DNA from 4 places in the Isoptericola sp. NPDC056573 genome. Region 4 is predicted to be linked to each of the others. Evidence: riboswitches for the same ligand, from Rfam matches in the RefSeq annotation. Region 4 holds a riboswitch; each other region holds the start of a gene.
The links. Region 4 has a riboswitch for thiamine pyrophosphate ahead of thiO (glycine oxidase ThiO). Riboswitches for the same ligand answer to the same signal wherever they lie in the genome.
Positions count from the first base shown of each region.

Region 1: it holds a riboswitch for thiamine pyrophosphate, as region 4 does, so the genes downstream of both, ACFQ8E_RS08680 (ECF transporter S component) here and thiO (glycine oxidase ThiO) in region 4, are expected to answer to the same signal.
Region 2: it holds a riboswitch for thiamine pyrophosphate, as region 4 does, so the genes downstream of both, ACFQ8E_RS18010 (bifunctional hydroxymethylpyrimidine kinase/phosphomethylpyrimidine kinase) here and thiO (glycine oxidase ThiO) in region 4, are expected to answer to the same signal.
Region 3: it holds a riboswitch for thiamine pyrophosphate, as region 4 does, so the genes downstream of both, ACFQ8E_RS15735 (thiamine ABC transporter substrate binding subunit) here and thiO (glycine oxidase ThiO) in region 4, are expected to answer to the same signal.

Region 1 covers NZ_JBHTUY010000004.1:256,200-260,358, forward strand. Annotated here, with positions in the region: gene ACFQ8E_RS08675 (ATP-binding cassette domain-containing protein) at 1-1,345, opposite strand, end outside; gene ACFQ8E_RS08680 (ECF transporter S component) at 1,350-1,988, opposite strand; TPP riboswitch at 1,982-2,093, opposite strand; tRNA gene ACFQ8E_RS08685 (tRNA-Ala) at 2,257-2,329, opposite strand; gene ACFQ8E_RS08690 (histidine phosphatase family protein) at 2,422-3,111, opposite strand; gene rsfS (ribosome silencing factor) at 3,108-3,554, opposite strand; gene ACFQ8E_RS08700 (hypothetical protein) at 3,551-4,159, opposite strand, start outside.
Region 2 covers NZ_JBHTUY010000011.1:80,104-84,262, forward strand. Annotated here, with positions in the region: gene ACFQ8E_RS18010 (bifunctional hydroxymethylpyrimidine kinase/phosphomethylpyrimidine kinase) at 1-1,503, opposite strand, end outside; TPP riboswitch at 1,494-1,636, opposite strand; gene ACFQ8E_RS18015 (hypothetical protein) at 1,765-2,430, shown strand; gene ACFQ8E_RS18020 (YcnI family protein) at 2,519-3,331, shown strand; gene ACFQ8E_RS18025 (copper resistance protein CopC) at 3,328-3,957, shown strand.
Region 3 covers NZ_JBHTUY010000008.1:238,851-243,009, forward strand. Annotated here, with positions in the region: gene ACFQ8E_RS15730 (ABC transporter permease) at 1-568, opposite strand, end outside; gene ACFQ8E_RS15735 (thiamine ABC transporter substrate binding subunit) at 544-1,623, opposite strand; TPP riboswitch at 1,695-1,799, opposite strand; gene ACFQ8E_RS15740 (DUF4235 domain-containing protein) at 1,956-2,222, shown strand; gene ACFQ8E_RS15745 (PAS domain-containing protein) at 2,248-3,027, opposite strand; gene ACFQ8E_RS15750 (sulfite exporter TauE/SafE family protein) at 3,184-4,110, opposite strand.
Region 4 covers NZ_JBHTUY010000005.1:34,031-38,189, reverse strand. Annotated here, with positions in the region: gene ACFQ8E_RS10010 (thiazole synthase) at 1-662, opposite strand, end outside; gene thiS (sulfur carrier protein ThiS) at 683-928, opposite strand; gene thiO (glycine oxidase ThiO) at 925-2,157, opposite strand; TPP riboswitch at 2,147-2,249, opposite strand; gene thiE (thiamine phosphate synthase) at 2,281-2,952, shown strand; gene guaA (glutamine-hydrolyzing GMP synthase) at 3,058-4,159, shown strand, end outside.

The DNA.
Region 1 (4,159 bases), on a different contig from region 4:
CGTGCCGGGCCGCGGCGCGGGCCCACCCGGCCACCGCCGCCCAGGTCCCCCTGTCCTGGCCGACGGTCGGCTCGTCGAGCAGCACGAGCCCCGGCCGGTGCGCCAGCGCCGCCGCCAGGGCGAGCCGCCGCTGCTCGCCGCCGGACAGCCGGAACGGATGCGCGTCGGCGAGGTGGTCGAGGCGCAGCAGCGCGAGCACGGCGTCCACGTCCACCCGGACGCCGAGGCGCCGGCCGGTGAGCTCCACCTCGTCCCGCACGCGCAGCGCGAGCAGGCCGTGCTCCGGGTGCTGCGGCACCCACCCGCAGGACCGCGCGAGCTCCTCCGAGCGGGCCGTCCGCCCCGGGACGCCCCGCACCTCGCCGGCCGTCGGCCGCAGGTGCCCCGCAAGAGTGGCGACGAGCGTGGACTTCCCCGCCCCCGAGGGCCCCGTGACGGACGTGAGGCGGCCCGCGGGCAGCCGCGCGGCCACGCCGTTGAGGGCACGCGTCGTGGTGCGACCGCGCAGGCCGCGGGTCACCAGGTCGACGCGGAGGCCGGCGACGACGACGTCCGGCCCGGGCACGTCCGGCGCCACCAGCGCCGCGGGAACGGACAGCGGGGACGGCGCCGCCACGCCGGGCAGCCAGACGCCGGCGCGCGTCAGGTCGTCCCGCAGGGCGGACGGGACGTCGCGCAGCGCGGCGGGCGCGACGTCGTGCGTGACCCGGCCGCCCGGTCCGAGCACCACGACGCGGTCCAGGTGCTCGAGCCACGGCCCGACGTGGTGGTCGACCACGACGAGGGACGTGTCCGAGCCCTCCAGCGCGCCGACGACGGCGGCGCGCACCTCGGCCGCCGCGGCGGGGTCGAGCATCGCGGTCGGCTCGTCCAGGAGCAGCAGGCCCGGCGCGCTCGCCAGCGCCCCGGCGAGCGCGAGCCGCTGCAGCTCGCCGCCCGAGAGGGCCGACGTCGGCCGGTCGGGCGGGTGGCGCAGCCCGACCCGGTCGAGAGCCTCCCCGGCCCGGCGCCAGATCTCGTCCCGCGGCAGGCCGGCGTTCTCGGGGCCGAAGGCGACGTCCCGGCCGATCCGGGCCGCGACGACCGCGGAGCCCGGGTCCTGCGGGACGAGCCCCACCCCGCCGTCCACGTGGACGGTCCCGGACAGCTCGCCGGGCAGCGGGTCGCCCAGCACGCCCGCCAGGGCGTGCAGCACGGTCGACTTGCCCGCCCCGCTGGGACCGACCAGCCCCAGGCGCTCCCCCGCGCCGACGGTGAGGTCGAGGCCCTCGATCGTCGGGGCCCGGCGCCCGGTGGGCCGCCAGCACAGCCCTCGCACGCGCGCCCGGACGTCGTCGTGCGCCACGCCGTCAGGCCGGCGCGCGGTCGACGGCACGGTCGGCGGCGCGGTCGGCGAGGTCGCGACCCGGGCCGAACGCGTCGAGCACGCCCGCCCGCGCGAGGGCGCGCACGAGCGCCGCGCCCCCGAGGCCGGCGAGCAGCGCGCCGGAGAGCGCGAAGAGGCCCAGGTACGCCAGCCGGAAGCCCCACTCCCAGTCCGGGTAGTACGCGAACCACTCGTACACGGCGCCGCACGCGCCCGCCGCCGCGCCCGCCAGGGCCGCGACCGCGGCGCCGAAGCGCCGGTAGAGGAACAGGGCGAGGACGAGCTCGGCGCCGAAGCCCTGGACGACGCCGGAGACGATCGCCGAGAAGCCCCAGCCGGCGCCGAGCAGCGCCTCGACGCTCGCGGCGACGACCTCGGTGAGCAGCGCCGCGCCCGGACGGCGGACGATGAGGCCGCCCAGCACGCCGCCGAGCAGCCAGCCGCCCCCGAGCAGCCCGGTGGCCGGCGGGAAGGCGACCGCCAGCCCGGCGGAGAGCAGGTGGTAGAGCTGGGTCCAGCCCCAGAAGACGACACCGACGGCCACGCCGAGCATGGCCACGGTGACGAGGTCGACGGTGCGGTACCGCAGGGACGCGCTGCGCGCGAAAGTGGGCGCGGACATTCCAGGTAACTCCCTTCGCCGGTGCTAACCGGAGCAGGTTCCAAGGGTCTGCGGCTGTGCCCGCACTCTCAGCGCCCCTTCGACGGCGCTCCCCTGTCATGGGTGTCTTCAGATGTGACTTCAGGTGTGACTTCACGGCGGCCGACGACGCGGCCGCAGGTCCGACCCTAGGCGACGACGGCGTCGGCGCAAGGGCGTCCCGCACCGTGAAACCCCTGGTCACGCAAGAAGGCCCGGAACCGTGTGGTTCCGGGCCTTCTCGTCGGGGTGGAGCTGAGGGGACTCGAACCCCTGACCCCCTGCATGCCATGCAGGTGCGCTACCAGCTGCGCCACAGCCCCGAGAACCGACTCTCGCGGCCGACGGGCGACCGGGCGATTCGTCTGATTCGGTGCGTTCCTCCGGGCTTGCGCCCCTCGGGAACGTCGATATCTTAGGCAGACTTCGGGCCAGGTTCCAAATTCCAGTCCGGCCCCGCCTGCCAGCGGTCCAGGGGGTACCCCGCGCCCACGTTGTGCGCCACGAGGCGCCAGGCGGGCACGGCACCCTCGCCCGCACGGTGCAGGTGCGACCAGTGCACGTTATGCATCCCCGACAGCCCGCGCCACGTGGTCGGGTCGAGCCCGAGCAGCGCCGTCACCGCCAGCGAGATGGCGGCGCCGTGCGACACGACGACGAGCGTCGCGTCGTCGTCCAGGTCGCCGGCATGCTCGGCCAGGGCCTCGGCCATGCGCTCCGCGACCGCCGCCTTCGTCTCGGCCCCCGCGCCCACGGGCTCCGCGCCCAGGCGCCAGGCGGCGTACTCCTCGGGCCAGCGCTCCTGCAGCTCCGCGCCCGTGAGGCCCTCCCAGGCGCCGAAGCCGCGCTCGCGCAGGCGCTCGTCGGTGACCAGGGGCTGCCCGCCGAGCGCGTCCGCGTACGCGGTCGCCGTCTCGACGGCGCGCCCCAGGTCGGACGACACGATGCGCGTCGCGCGGTGCGACGACGCGAGCGCGGAGCCGCCCTCCGCCGCCTGCCAGCGCCCGACCTCGTCGAGCGGGATGTCGATCTGCCCCTGCAGCCGCAGGGACGCGTTGTAGGCGGTGCGGGCGTGCCGCAGCAGGACGACGGTGCCGGCCGTCACCGCTCGTCGCCCGCGAGACGGATCGCCCCGTCGCCCCCGCCGTCGCCGTACTCGGCGGCGGCCGCCGCGCCGTCACCGCCGCGCGCGTCCTCCGGCAGCTCCACCGCCGGGCAGTCCTTCCACAGCCGCTCGAGCGCGTAGTACACGCGGTCCTCGGCGTGCTGCACGTGGACGACGACCTCCCCGAAGTCCAGCAGCACCCACCGCGCCTGCGCCTTGCCCTCCCGACGGATCGGCTTGGAGCCGGCGAGGAACATCGCCTCCTCGACGGCGTCCACGATCGCCGAGACCTGGCGCTCGTTCGTGCCGGAGGCGATGAGGAACACGTCGGTGAGCACGAGCTGGTCGCTCACGTCCAGCGCGATGATCTCCTGCGCCTTGCGGTCCGACGCGGCCCGGGCGGCGACGACCGCCAGCTCGACGGCGCGGGGGCTAGCGGTCATGCAGCGGCTCCGGGGTGCTCGTACGTGAGGGAGACGCCGGCCGCGGGCGCGGCGGCGTCGGTGTCCGTCTGGAAGTTGCTGTCGTCGGGCGCCTGGAGCAGCAGCTTCCAGACCAGGAGCCCCAGCACGAACGCGACGACCACGAGGACGATGTAGTGCAGCCAGGTGTATGACGCCTCGGGCTCGTCCCAGTCCTCGTCGTCGTCCTCGTCGTCCAGCGGCGCGGCCGACCGCGCGCGGACGGGCTGCTCCGACGCGACCAGCGCGTCGAACGGGGACGCGGCGGGTCGCTCCGGCGCGGCCGACGGCTGTGCAGGGCCCGCAGCGGGGCGGGACGGCGGCACGGACGCGGGCCGCTCGGTGGTCGGGCTCGCCCAGGGCAGCGGGGGCGCGACCGACGTGGCGGCGGGCGGCGCCGGGCTCGGTGCCGCCTGGGCGGGCGGCGCCGAGGCCGCGGTGGCGCCGAACGGCGACGCGGTGCCCGTCGTCGCGAACGGGGAACGGCGGGCGGGGCCGTCGGGGCGCGGCGCGACCGTGGCCGGCGGGCTGGCAGCCGGGGCGGCCGGGGGCGCGGCGCTCGTCGGTGCGGCCAGCGGCGGCAGCCC
Region 2 (4,159 bases), on a different contig from region 4:
GGCCTCGCGCGTCGCGTCCGCGAACGCGTCGTCCGCGTACGTGCCCAGCCACGCCCCGTACGGGTGACCCGGGTGGTCGCGGGCGGCCAGCCGCTCCCCCACGTCCTGGTAGATCCAGTAGCAGGGCAGGACGGCGGCGACGAGGGTCGCGTAGTCGTCGCCGGCCGCGCGCAGGTGGTCGAGGTACGCGGCCGTCGTGGGGCTGGCGGGCACGTCCTGCGGCTCCCCGCCCAGCCAGCGGGTGTGCAGGTCGAGCTCGGTCACCAGCGCGCCGTGCGCGCCGCCGGCCCAGAACGCCTGCTCGGCCCGCGTGGGAGCCAGCTCGCTCGCCCGCGCGAGGCAGCGCGCGTAGTCCCGCAGGTAGAGCGCGTCCTGCTCCAGGTACGTGCGGAAGTGGTCGGCGTCGAGCGTCCCGTCGCCCAGCGACCGGACGAACGCCAGGTCGTCGATCGCGGCGCGCACGCCCGCGGCGTCGTCCCACCAGCGGGAGACGACGTCCTCCGCCCCGTCCTGACCTGGTGCTCCGCCCTGTCCTGGAGCCCCGCCCGCACCGGACGGCGCGAGCGGCTCCGCGACGCCGGCGCGCAGCCCCACCAGGTGGTCGACCGGACCGTTCCCGCCGCCGACGCGCAGGGCCTCCCCGGCCCGGATCGCCGCGGTCAGCCAGGCCTTCGTGCCGCGCAGCGCCTCGGCCCAGTCCCCCGTGCGCGCGTACCGCGCGGCCAGGCCGCTGGACAACGAGCAGCCGGTGCCGTGGGTGGAGGTGCTGGTCAGGCGCGGCCCGGGGAGCTCCGCCAGCACGCCCTGCGGCCCGACGAGCGCGTCCGGGGCCCCCGCCCCCGTCGCGCCCGTCCCCGAGGCGCCCAGGTGGCCGCCCTTCGCCACCACCAGGACCCCGTGCCGGGAGGCCAGGCGTCGCGCCTGCTCGAGCGCGGCGGGCCAGTCCGCGGCCGACGGTTCCTGCGCGAGGACCGCGAGCTCGGGCAGGTTCGGCGTCACGACGTCCACCCGGGACAGCAGGTCCCGCACGGCGTCCTCGGCCGCCGGGTCGAGCAGGCGGTCCCCGCTCGTGGCGACCATCACCGGGTCCAGGACGACGGCGGGTCGCGCGCCCGTCGCGCCGGGCGGCAGGGCGTCGAGCCAGGCGGCCACGGCGTGGGCCACGGGGGCCGAGGCGAGCATCCCGATCTTCACGGCGTCGACGGCCACGTCGTCGGTGACGGCGTCGAGCTGCGCGGCCAGGAACGCGGCGGGCGGGACGTGCACGTCGCGCACCCCCCGCGTGTTCTGCACGGTCAGGGCCGTGACGGCCGCCATCCCGTAGCCGCCCGCGGCCGCGATCGACTTGAGGTCCGCCTGGATCCCGGCGCCCCCGGACGGGTCGGACCCGGCGACGGCCAGGACGCGGGGGCGACTGCCCCTCGTCGGCGCCGGGGCCGCGAGAGCAGGGGCGGTGGAGCCGGCGCTGCCGGCAGAGCTGTCTTCAGGTGCGCGCGCACTCATGTCGACATCCCTTCGCTAGTACGAGCTAGATCAGGTTCGACGGGTGTGTTCTCAGCGCCCGCCGGCCGGGTCGCGACGTCGTCGTGACGATGTCGCGGCGATGACCGGTCGGGACGCACCCCGTGTCGTGCCGCCCACCGTAGCCCAGGCCCGCGCGGGCGGCGGGCGGCGTCCCGCGGCGCGTGTCGGCGTCACGCCGCGCCTCGCCAGGCCCTCGCGCCGCAGGCCCGCGGCCTGTTCGCGGCGCGGTAGGGTGCGGGGGTGCCCGTGGTCGTCCGTCGTGCGCGCGAGCTCCTCGTCGCCGGCACGACGCTCAGCATCGCGGCCGCCGCCCACCTCCTGGCCGGCGGCGCGCTCCCCGGGGCACCCCTCGCCTGGCTCGTCGTCGTGGCGCTCACGGCGCCGCTCGCGGTGTGGACCGCCCGCCGCCGGCTGACGCTCCCCCGCCTGCTCCCCGCGATGGTCGCGCTCCAGCTCGTGCAGCACACGACCCTGTCCGTGCTCGGCGCGGCGGGCACGGACGCCTCGCCGTTGGCCTCGCCCCTGCCCTCGACGCCCGGGGCCGCGTCGGACGGGCACGCCCTGCACGCGCTGGGCCCGGGCTCCCTCGGGCCCGCGACCGGCAGCGGGCTGCACCTGCACCGCGCGGACGACCCCGGGACGACGTCCTGGATGCTCGCCGCGCACGCTGCCGCGGTGCTGCTCACCGCCCTGCTGCTCGCGGCGGGCGACCGAGCGGCCGTCAACGTCGCGGGTCAGCTGCGGCTCGTCGCGGTCCTCGTGCTGGGCCCGGCGGCGCCGCCCGTCGTCCGCGAGCCCGCCGTCGTCGTCGGGCGCACCTGGCACCCTCTCCGGGCCCGCGCCGTCCGGCGCACCCCGCCACGAGGCCCCCCGCTGCTCCCGGGCGCCCTCGTGCGCGCCGCCTGACCCTGCCCTGGTCCGTCGTCGGACGGGGGCGGGTCCCTCGTCGTCCGACGACCCCTGACCACCCCTGAGCACCAGGAGCAGCACACCCATGTCCAGGACCATCCCTGCCCTCACCCCTGCCCTCCGCGCGCGCCGCCTCGCCGGCGCCGCCGCCCTCACCGTGCCGGCCCTCGTCCTCGGCGCGGCCGCGGCCTCCGCGCACGTGACCGTGACCCCCGACGCGGCCGAGGCCGGGTCGTACGCCACCCTCACCTTCAAGGTCCCGAACGAGTCCGCTGAGGCCTCGACCACCGCCGTGAAGGTCGACCTCCCCACCGACACCCCGTTCACCAGCGTGTCCGTGGAGCCCGTGCCGGGCTGGACGGCGAAGGTCACCCAGGCGCCCCTGCCCGAGCCCGTCGAGGTGCACGGCACCACCGTGACCGAGGCGCCGGCGAGCATCGAGTGGACCGCCGACGACGCCGACGCCGGCATCGCTCCGGGCGAGTTCCTCCGGTTCACCGTGTCCGCCGGTGCCGTCCCGGACGGCGTCGGGGAGATCGCCCTGCCCGCCACACAGACGTACTCCGACGGCGAGGTCGTCGCCTGGGACCAGGAGGCGACCGGCGACGCGGAGCCCGACCTCCCGGCACCCGTCCTGCAGGTCCTCCCGGCGGCCGAGGACGGCGGCCACGGCACGGCGTCGGCAGCCGGCGCCACGGACTCGGCCGCCGACGCCGGCGCAGACGCGGGCACAGACGCGGGCACGGACGCGGCGGCCGACGACGACGCCTCCGGCACCCTCCCGCTGGCGCTCGGCGCGGCGGGCCTCGGTCTTGGGCTGGTCGGCGCCGTCACGGGCGTCGCCGCCCTGGCGCGGACCCGCGCCACCGGCACCGGCACCGGCACCGAGCAGCGATGAGCGCGCGACGCGCCCTCGCCGCAGCCGGGTCGCTCGCCCTCGCCCTCGGCCTCGGGGCCGCGGGGGTCGCCGGCGCGGCGCCCGCGAGCGCCCACAACGTCGTCGTCGGCACGTCGCCGGCCTCGGGGTCCGAGGTGACGGAACCGCCCGGGTCCGTCGACGTGACGTTCGACGACGTCGTGCTCGACCTGTCCGCGGAGGGCTCCAGCACGGTGATCACCGTGACGGACGCCGACGGCACCGACTACGCGACCGGATGCCCGACGATGCAGGACCGCACCGTGTCGGTGCCCGTCGCCCTCGGCGAGGGCGGCGAGTACACGGTGGACTGGCGGATCGTGTCGGCCGACGGGCATCCGACCAGCGGCGCGTTCTCCTTCACCTACGACCCGCCGGCCGGGGCCGAGGCCGCCACCCCGGCGACGGACGCGCCGCCGTGCGCCCCGGCCGGGGCCGCGGGCGCGGACGAGGCGTCCTCCGGAACCGCTGACGGCGCGTCGGCCGCCGAGGACGGGGGCGGCGACGCCTCCGAGCTGGTCGTGGTGCTCGGCATCGCGGGGGGCGTCGTCGTGCTCGCCGGCGCGGCGGTGCTCGTGGCGCTGCGGCTCGCGCGACGTCGCGGCTGACGCACCGCACCCTGCGACGTGTCAGGGCGAGGGCCGGGTATACCGCGCCCTCGCCCTGACACGTCGCGGCGGCCCCGAGCTGTCAGGGCCAGGGCCGGATATGCCCCGCCCTCCCCCTGACAGGTCGCGGTCGTGACCCTCCGGGACGCCCGCGTCGTCGTCGGGTCGTCCCCGCACCGGGCCGGAGCCGCCTACGATGCCG
Region 3 (4,159 bases), on a different contig from region 4:
CGCCGACCGTGCGCACCACCACCGCGTAGTTGAAGAACACCAGGGCGAGCACGATGCCGGCGAAGCTCTCCTCCAGGTGCGCCCAGCCGAGCAGGCCGCCGGGGGCGAAGAGCGCGCGGAACGCGACGCCGACGACGACGCTGGGCAGCACGAACGGCACCGTCACCAGACCCCGCACCAGCGTCCGCCCGGGGAACCTGCACCGGTACAGCACGTACGCGCCCGGCAGGCCCAGCAGCACCGACAGCAGCGTGCCGGTGAGCGCCTGGGCGAGCGTCTGCCCGACGATCCGCCACGTGCGCTCCTGGGACAGCACCTCCGCGAAGCCGGACAGGTCGAGCGTGCGCCCCGCGGTGGTCTCGGTGAAGAACCCCTGCAGGACGAGCGACACCACCGGCCACGCGAAGAAGACCGCGAGGAAGCCCAGCGGCAGCACGACCGCGGCACCCCAGCCCAGCCACGCGCCCCACCGGTCGGCGCGCCACCGCGCCGCCCGGGAGGCCGGGCGGGCGGCGCTGCGCGGGGCGTGCGGCACGGGGCGCGTCAGCCGACGACCGTCGCCGTCCACTGCTCGATCCACTCGTCGCGGTGCGCGGCGACGTCCGCGGGCGCCACATCGAACGGCTCGTCGGCCAGGGGGGCGAACTGCTGCCAGTCGGCGGGCAGCTCCACGTCCGGGTCGGCGGGGTACATGTACATCTGGCCGGGCACGTCGGCCTGGAACTCGGGCGAGGTGAGGAAGTCGACCAGCTGCTTCGCGCCGTCCGGGTTCTCCGCACCGGCCAGCACCCCCGCGTACTCGACCTGCCGGAAGCAGGTGTCGAGCATCGCGCTGGTCGTCGAGGACGTCCCGTCGTCGCTCACGGTGAACGCGGGCGACGTCGCGTAGGACAGCGCGATCGGCCGCTGCCCGCCCTCACCGGCGCCGGAGAAGTCGACGTAGTACGCGTCCTCCCAGCTCTCGGCGACCTTGACGCCGTTGTCCCGCAGGTCGGCCCAGTAGGCCTCCCAGCCGTCCGTGCCGAAGGCTCCGATCGTCGCGAGCAGGAACGCGAGGCCGGGCGACGACGTCGCGGGGTTGGTGACTACGGTGAGGTCCTGGTACTCCGGCTTCGCGAGGTCCTCGAGCGTCGTCGGGGGCGTGACGCCGTGCTCGTCGAACCAGCCGTCGTCGAGGTTCATGCAGACGTCGCCCACGTCGACCGGCGTCAGCGTGCCGGCCAGGTCGGCGGGCGCGTAGGCCGCGACCTCCGGGGCCAGGTCGGCGGGCTGGTACTCCTCGAAGACCCCGGCGTCGACGGCCCTCGACGCATAGGTGTTGTCCACACCGAAGACGACGTCGCCCAGCGGCGCGTCCTTGGTGAGCACGAGCTGGTTCACCAGCGTGCCCGCGTCGCCCGGTGCCACCTGCTCGACGGTGAGGCCGGACTCCTTCTCGAACGCGGCCAGCACCTCGTCGGAGACGGCGAACGAGTCGTGGGTGACGAGCGTGACCGTGCTCGACGCCCCGCTCCCCTCGTCCGCCGGCGTCCCGCCGCCGCACGCCGCCAGCAGCGGCAGCAGCGCGACGGCCCCGACCGCTGCTGCCGCGCTCCTGGTCCTGGTCGTGGTGCTCAGCGTCATGCTGTCCTCCTCAAGGTGCGAGAAGGGGGTCCTGCGGGCGCCCGGCACCGTCGTGGTGCTGCCGTCCGCAGGGAACGAGATTCCCGACTTCCTCCACCGGTGCTAACCGGGTCAGGTTCGAGGGTCTGCGGCGGTCCGCACTCTCAGCGCCGGTGGGCGCTCCCCTGTCGTATCAGCACGAGCCTACCCGTCGACACCGCGCTACCGTGGTCCCGTCCTCGGCCTCGGGGTGTGACGTGCCTGACGTGCCGTGACACCGCCCGTCGGCCGTGGACGCCGGACCAGGACGACGCCCCGGCGGTAGCACGCCGGGTCAGACCGAGGGAGAGCACGTGACGGACACCGAGCAGCCGCTGGGCGTGAAGGTCGGCACGGTGGTGCTGACGATCGCCGCCGGATGGGTCGCGCAGAAGCTGATCGGGGTGGTCTGGGAGCGGGCGACGGGCAACGTGGCGCCCACCGACCTGGACGACGACGAGCTCTCCATCGTGCAGGCGGTCACCTTCGCGGCCGTCTCGGGCGGCGTCGCGGTGCTCGCGAAGCGCCTCGCCCGCCAGGGCGCCGGGCGCGCGGCTGCCCGGTTCGTCTCGGGCCGCTGACCCGCCGATTCCCCGCGCGGTCCCGTCAGTGGCTCGCGCGGGGACGACGGCGGGCCAGCTGCGCGTCGTGGCCGTGCGGTCGGTCCACCGGCCGCACGGCGGCGAGCGCGCTGCTCAGGCGGTCCGCCGCGTCCTTCGCGGGCGGTGCCGACCGGACCACCTCCGCCGCCGTGAGCGCGGCGTCCCGGTCCCCGACCGGTCGCGCGAGCTCCTTCATCACCTGCTCCCCCGCCGACTGGGCGGACACGCCGACCTGCGCGCCCGCGTCGGCGAGGACCTCGGTGGCCACCGACTCGTCCACGCCGCAGACGGCCATGATGGCGCCCTTGGCCTGCTCCGCGGCCGCGGCGGCGACGAACGCGCGCGAGACGGCGCGGTGCGCCTCGCGCTCCAGCGCGTCGCGCACGACCGGGCTCGCGTCGATGACGTAGCCGACGATCTGCGACGACGCGCCGTCGCTCCCGTGCCGCCCCTGACCCGTGACGACGACCGTGTGCGTGCGCCCGTGGTCGTCCACGACGCGGTGTGCCCCCGAGAACGGCCGCCCGGCACCCAGTGCGACCACCGCCGTGCGGGAGAGCCGCTCACGGTCGTCCGGGTGCAGGTGGGCGCGCAGCACCTCGGGCCCCGGCGCGACGGAGCCGGGCTCACGCCCGAAGATCCGGAACACCTCGTCCGACCACCACCACTCCCCCGTGGCGACGTCGACCCGGTACCGGCCCACGAGCAGCTGGCTCCCGGCACCCAGCAGCTCCGCGAGGGCGACGAGCTCGCGGCGCGGTGTGTCGTTGGGCGTGCTGGACATCGAGGACCACCCCCAGTGCCGTGCAGCTGGGTCCGGCGCGCAGTTCTCCTGGCTCCACCACGGTACCGGGACGGCACGACACCGCCACCGCACGGCGGGTGACGTGCGGTGGCGGTGCTCGGTGGTGCTGTCGGCGCCCGTGACGGGTTCGGACCGTCAGGCGACCGTCGTCGCCGCCGCCTCCGGCTGCTCGCCGGCCGCCTCGGCCCGCTCCTCCGCGACCGCCTTGCGGTGCTGGCCGAAGGAGTAGACGACCGCGGCGGCCCAGCCCACGGCGATGATCGCGAGCACCAGGGTGCGCACGCCGTCGCTCACCGGGAACGAGTCGAGGGACAGCAGGGTCCGCACGTTGGTGAGGACGATGATCCCGCCGACGGCGGAGCCGAGGACGCGCGGCGGCACCAGGCGGACGAGCCACGCGGCGATCGGCGCGGCGATCAGGCCGCCGATGAGCAGCGCGAGGGCCCAGGACGGGTTGATGCCCGCGGTCCCGAGACCGAAGAGGAACCCGAGGCTCGCGGCCACGGCCACGAAGAACTCGCTGGTGTCGATCGAGCCGACCACCTTGCGCGGCTCCATGCGGCCGCTCGCGAGGATGGCGGGCGTGCCCACCGGGCCCCAGCCGCCACCACCCGTGGCGTCCATGAACCCGGCGACCAGCCCGAGCGGGGTGAGGAACCGCTTGCGGAGCGGCTGCCCGAGACGGTCCGTACGCAGCCCGCGGAGCGTGAACCGCAGCAGCACGTACAGGCCCAGACCCAGCAGCAGGATCGACATCAGCGGCTTGGCGATCTCGGTCGACAGCCACGAGAGGAAGGTCGCGCCGGCGAACGCGCCGATGGCACCGGGGATGCCGATCTTGATGACGACCTTCCAGTCCACGTTCCCGAACCGCCAGTGCGAGGCGCCGGACGCCAGGGTCGTGCCGACCTCGGCGAGGTGGACGGTCGCCGACGCGGCCGCGGGGTTGGTGCCGATCGCGAGCAGCAGGGTGGTCGAGGTGACGCCGTAGGCCATGCCCAGGCTGCCGTCGACGAGCTGCGCACCGAGGCCGACGAGGGCAAGGAGGACGAGAGTCCGCACGGGGGTTCCCTCCGTTTCGGCGCGGCAGCGGGTCCGCCGCGTCTGCGAC
Region 4 (4,159 bases):
CCGAGCTCCATCGCGAGGGCGGCGTCGGACGCGGTGCCCACCCCGGCGTCGAGGATGACGGGCACGCGCGCGGCGGACGCGATCGCCTCGATGTTGCGGGGGTTGAGCACGCCCAGGCCCGTGCCGATGGGGGCGCCGAGCGGCATGACGGCCGCGCACCCGACGTCCTCGAGACGCCGCGCGAGGATCGGGTCGTCGTTCGTGTACGGCAGCACGACGAACCCGTCGCGCACCAGCCGGTCGGCGGCCTCGACGAGGCCGAGCGGGTCGGGGAGCAGGGTGACGTCGTCCGCGATCACCTCGAGCTTGACCCAGTCGGTGCCGCAGGCCTCGCGGGCGAGCTGCGCCGTGAGCACGGCCTCGGCGACCGAGAAGCAGCCGGCCGTGTTCGGCAGGGCGCGGATGCCCAGCCGCTCCAGCAGGCCCCAGATGCCGCCGTCCTCGGCGCCCGCGCCTCCCGGCCGTACTGCGACGCGGCGCATCGCCACGGTCGTGAGCCCGGTGCCCGACGCGACCAGCGCGTCCTCCAGCGTCATGAGGTTCGACGCCCCGCCCGTGCCCATGACGAGGCGCGAGCCGACCTCCGTGCCGGCGACCACGAGCGGATCGACGAGCGGGTGCGCGAGCGGACGGGACGTGGTCTCGGCGTGCGTGCTGGTCATGCTTCCTCCGTGCTTCGTGGTCAGCCGCCCTGGACGGCGGTGACGATCTCGACCCGGTCGCCGGGCGCGATCCGGGTGCCGGCCCACAGGCCGCGGGGGACGACGGCGTCGTTCACGGCGACGGCGATGCCCTGCACCGAGCCGTCGGCGACGAACGCGGGGACGAGGGTCGCGACGACGGCCTCGACGCCGTCGCCGTGCGGTCCGTCGAGCGGGTAGGTCTCGCCGTTCACGACGGCGGTTGCGGAGGTGGACGGCGTGCTCACGGGAGGGCTCCTTCGGGGGTTGCGGGCGCGAAGCGTCGCGGGTCGGCGGCGGTGAGGGTGTCGAGCGCGTCGTCGGGCGGCGGCGTGCCGGTCAGCGCGGCGAGCACCGCGTCGGCGGTGAGCGGCGCGAGCAGCACCCCGTTGCGTCCGTGCCCGACGGCGGCCAGCAGTCCGGGCACGGCGGTGGCGCCGACCAGCGGCAGGTTGTCGGGGGTGGCCGGGCGGGCGCGCGGCGTGACGTCGACCAGCGCGGCCTCGTCGATCCCGGGCACGAGGGCGCGGGCGTCGCGCAGCAGCGCGAACACGCCGCCCGCCTCGGCGCGGCGGTCGTCCGGCCGCTCCTCGCTGGTGGCGCCGACGACGATCTCCCGGTGCCCGGGCCCGCTGCCCGGGCCGGCGCCGGTGCCCGGGCCCCGCGGCACGAGGTACACCGGCCGGCCCTGCACCGTGCCGCGCACCACGTGCTCGAGGGCGAGCCCCGGCCCGGCGTCCAGGCGCAGCGTCACGCCCTTGACGGGCCGCACCGGCACGCGCACCTCCGGCACGCCGTCGAGCAGCCCCGCGGGAGGGACGGCGCCGGCCGCGAGGACCACGGCCCCGGCGGCGTGCCGCACCCCGGCGGCGTCGTGCGCCGCGACCACCCGGCCCGCGGCGTCCCGCTCCAGGCGCACGGCGGCGCGGCGGACGACCGTGCCGCCCGGCGCGCGGGTCAGCGCCTCGAGGAGTGCCGCGTGCGTGCCCCGCGGGTCGACGGCCAGGTCGCCCTCGACGCGGGCCGCCCCGGCGAGCCGCGGCCCGAGGTACGGCTCGCGGCGCCGGGCGTCGGCCACGGAGACCTCCGCGGACGCGAGGCCCCACTCCCGGTGCAGCGCCAGCACGCGACGCAGGAGGGCGAGGTCGTCGGCGTCGTACGCGACGGCGAGCGACCCGGCACGCAGCAGCGGGACGTCGCGACCGGTCGCGGCGGCGAGGTCGACGGCGAACGCGGGCCAGCGGGCGGCCGACGCGAGGTTGAGGCGCGCGAGGTCCCGCTCGCCGAAGTCCGCCTCGCTGACGGCCGCGAGCATCCCCGCGGCCGCGCGGGTGGCGCCGTCGCCGGGCGACGGGTCGAGCACCGTGACGGCGAGGCCGGCGTCCGCGGCCCGCCAGGCCACCGCGAGACCGACGATCCCGCCGCCGACGACGACGACGTCGGAGGGGGTGGCGGACGGACCGGTGGACGTGGGCATGTGCGCTCCCTTCGCTGGCATGACCCAGATCAGGTTCGACGGTCGGCTCCTACGCCCTCTCAGCCCCGAGCGGGGCTCCCGTGCGCGGCCACTGTAACCCGGGCCGTGGTTACCCTGGCCGGCGTGACCACGACCACCCCCGACCACGATGCCGCCGCCGGCCCGACCCGCGCCCGCCTCGCCGACGCCCGCCTGTACCTGTGCACCGACGCCCGCGAGGACCGGGGCGACCTCGAGGACTTCCTGCACGCGGCGCTCGCGGGCGGGGTGGACGTCGTGCAGCTGCGGGACAAGACGCTCGACGTCGCGCGCGAGCTCGAGCTGCAGGCCGTGGTGGCCCGCGTCGCCGCGGAGCACGGCGCGCTCTGGGCGGTGAACGACCGGGCCGACGTCGCCGGGCTGACCGGCGCTCCCGTCGTGCACATGGGGCAGCGCGACCTGCCCGTGCCGGCGGTCCGGTCGCTGCTCGGGCCGGGCCCGGTGCTGGGCCGCTCCACCCACTCCGCCGCGCAGGCGGCCGAGGCCGAGGCCGACCCGGACGTCGACTACTTCTGCGTCGGCCCGCTGTGGGCCACGCCCACCAAGCCCGGCCGTGCGGCCGTCGGGCTCGACCTGCTGCGCGAGGTCGCCGCGACCCGCCCGACGACGCCGTGGTTCGCCATCGGCGGCGTCGACGCCGAGCGGCTGGACGCCGTGCTCGACGCCGGTGCGTCGCGCGTCGTCGTCGTGCGCGCGATCACGCAGGCGCCCGACCCCGGGCGTGCCGCGCGCGAGCTGCGGGAGCGGTTGGCCTGACCGCCGACGGCCGGCGCGCCGCCGCGCTGTCGAGGTGACCTACCCCACCGCGTGACCCGTGGGAAGGGCCCGGGAGCGGTACCGTCCGGCGGCTACGATGGCTCGGTGACGTCTCCCGCCACCGACACCCCCACCACCGCCGACCTGGCGCCCACGCCGCGACCGGTCCTCGTCGTCGACTTCGGCGCGCAGTACGCGCAGCTCATCGCGCGCCGCGTGCGCGAGGCCCGCGTCTACTCCGAGATCGTGCCCCACACGTTCACCACCGAGCAGATGCTCGCCAAGAACCCGGCGGCGATCATCCTCTCGGGCGGGCCGTCGTCGGTGTACGCCACGGGCGCCCCGTTCGTGGACCCGGCGCTGTTCGAGGCCGGCGTGCCGGTGCTCGGCATCTGCTACGGCTTCCAGGCGATGGCGCAGGCGCTGGGCGGCACCGTCGCGCAGACGGGGCAGAGGGAGTACGGCGGCACCGAGGTCGAGGTGTGCGAGGCGGGCGTGCTGCTGGCGGGCTCCCCCGACCACCAGACCACCTGGATGAGCCACGGCGACTCCGTGCACGCCGCGCCGGAGGGCTTCCAGGTGCTCGCGACGTCGTCCGGCTCGCCGGTCGCCGCGTTCGAGGACACCGGCCGTCGCCTGTACGGCGTGCAGTGGCACCCCGAGGTGAAGCACTCGGCGCACGGCCAGGCCGTGCTGGAGAAGTTCCTGTACGAGGGCGCGGGGCTCGCGCCCGACTGGACGCCGGGCAACGTCATCGCCGACCAGGTCGCCGCGATCCGCGCGCAGATCGGCGACGCCCGCGTCATCTGCGCCCTGTCCGGCGGCGTGGACTCCGCCGTCGCCGCCGCGCTGGTGCAGCGCGCCGTCGGCGACCAGCTCACCTGCGTGCACGTGGACCACGGCCTGCTGCGCGAGGGCGAGGTCGAGCAGATCGAGCGCGACTTCGTCGCCTCCACGGGCGTGAACCTCATCATCCGCGACGAGAAGGAGCGGTTCCTGACCGCCCTCGCCGGCGTGAGCGACCCGGAGACGAAGCGCAAGATCATCGGCCGCGAGTTCATCCGCGTCTTCGAGGACGCCCAGCGCGACATCGTCGCCGAGGCGGGCGCCCACGGCGAGGAGGTCAAGTTCCTCGTGCAGGGGACGCTGTACCCGGACGTCGTCGAGTCCGGCGGCGGCGAGGGCGCGGCCAACATCAAGAGCCACC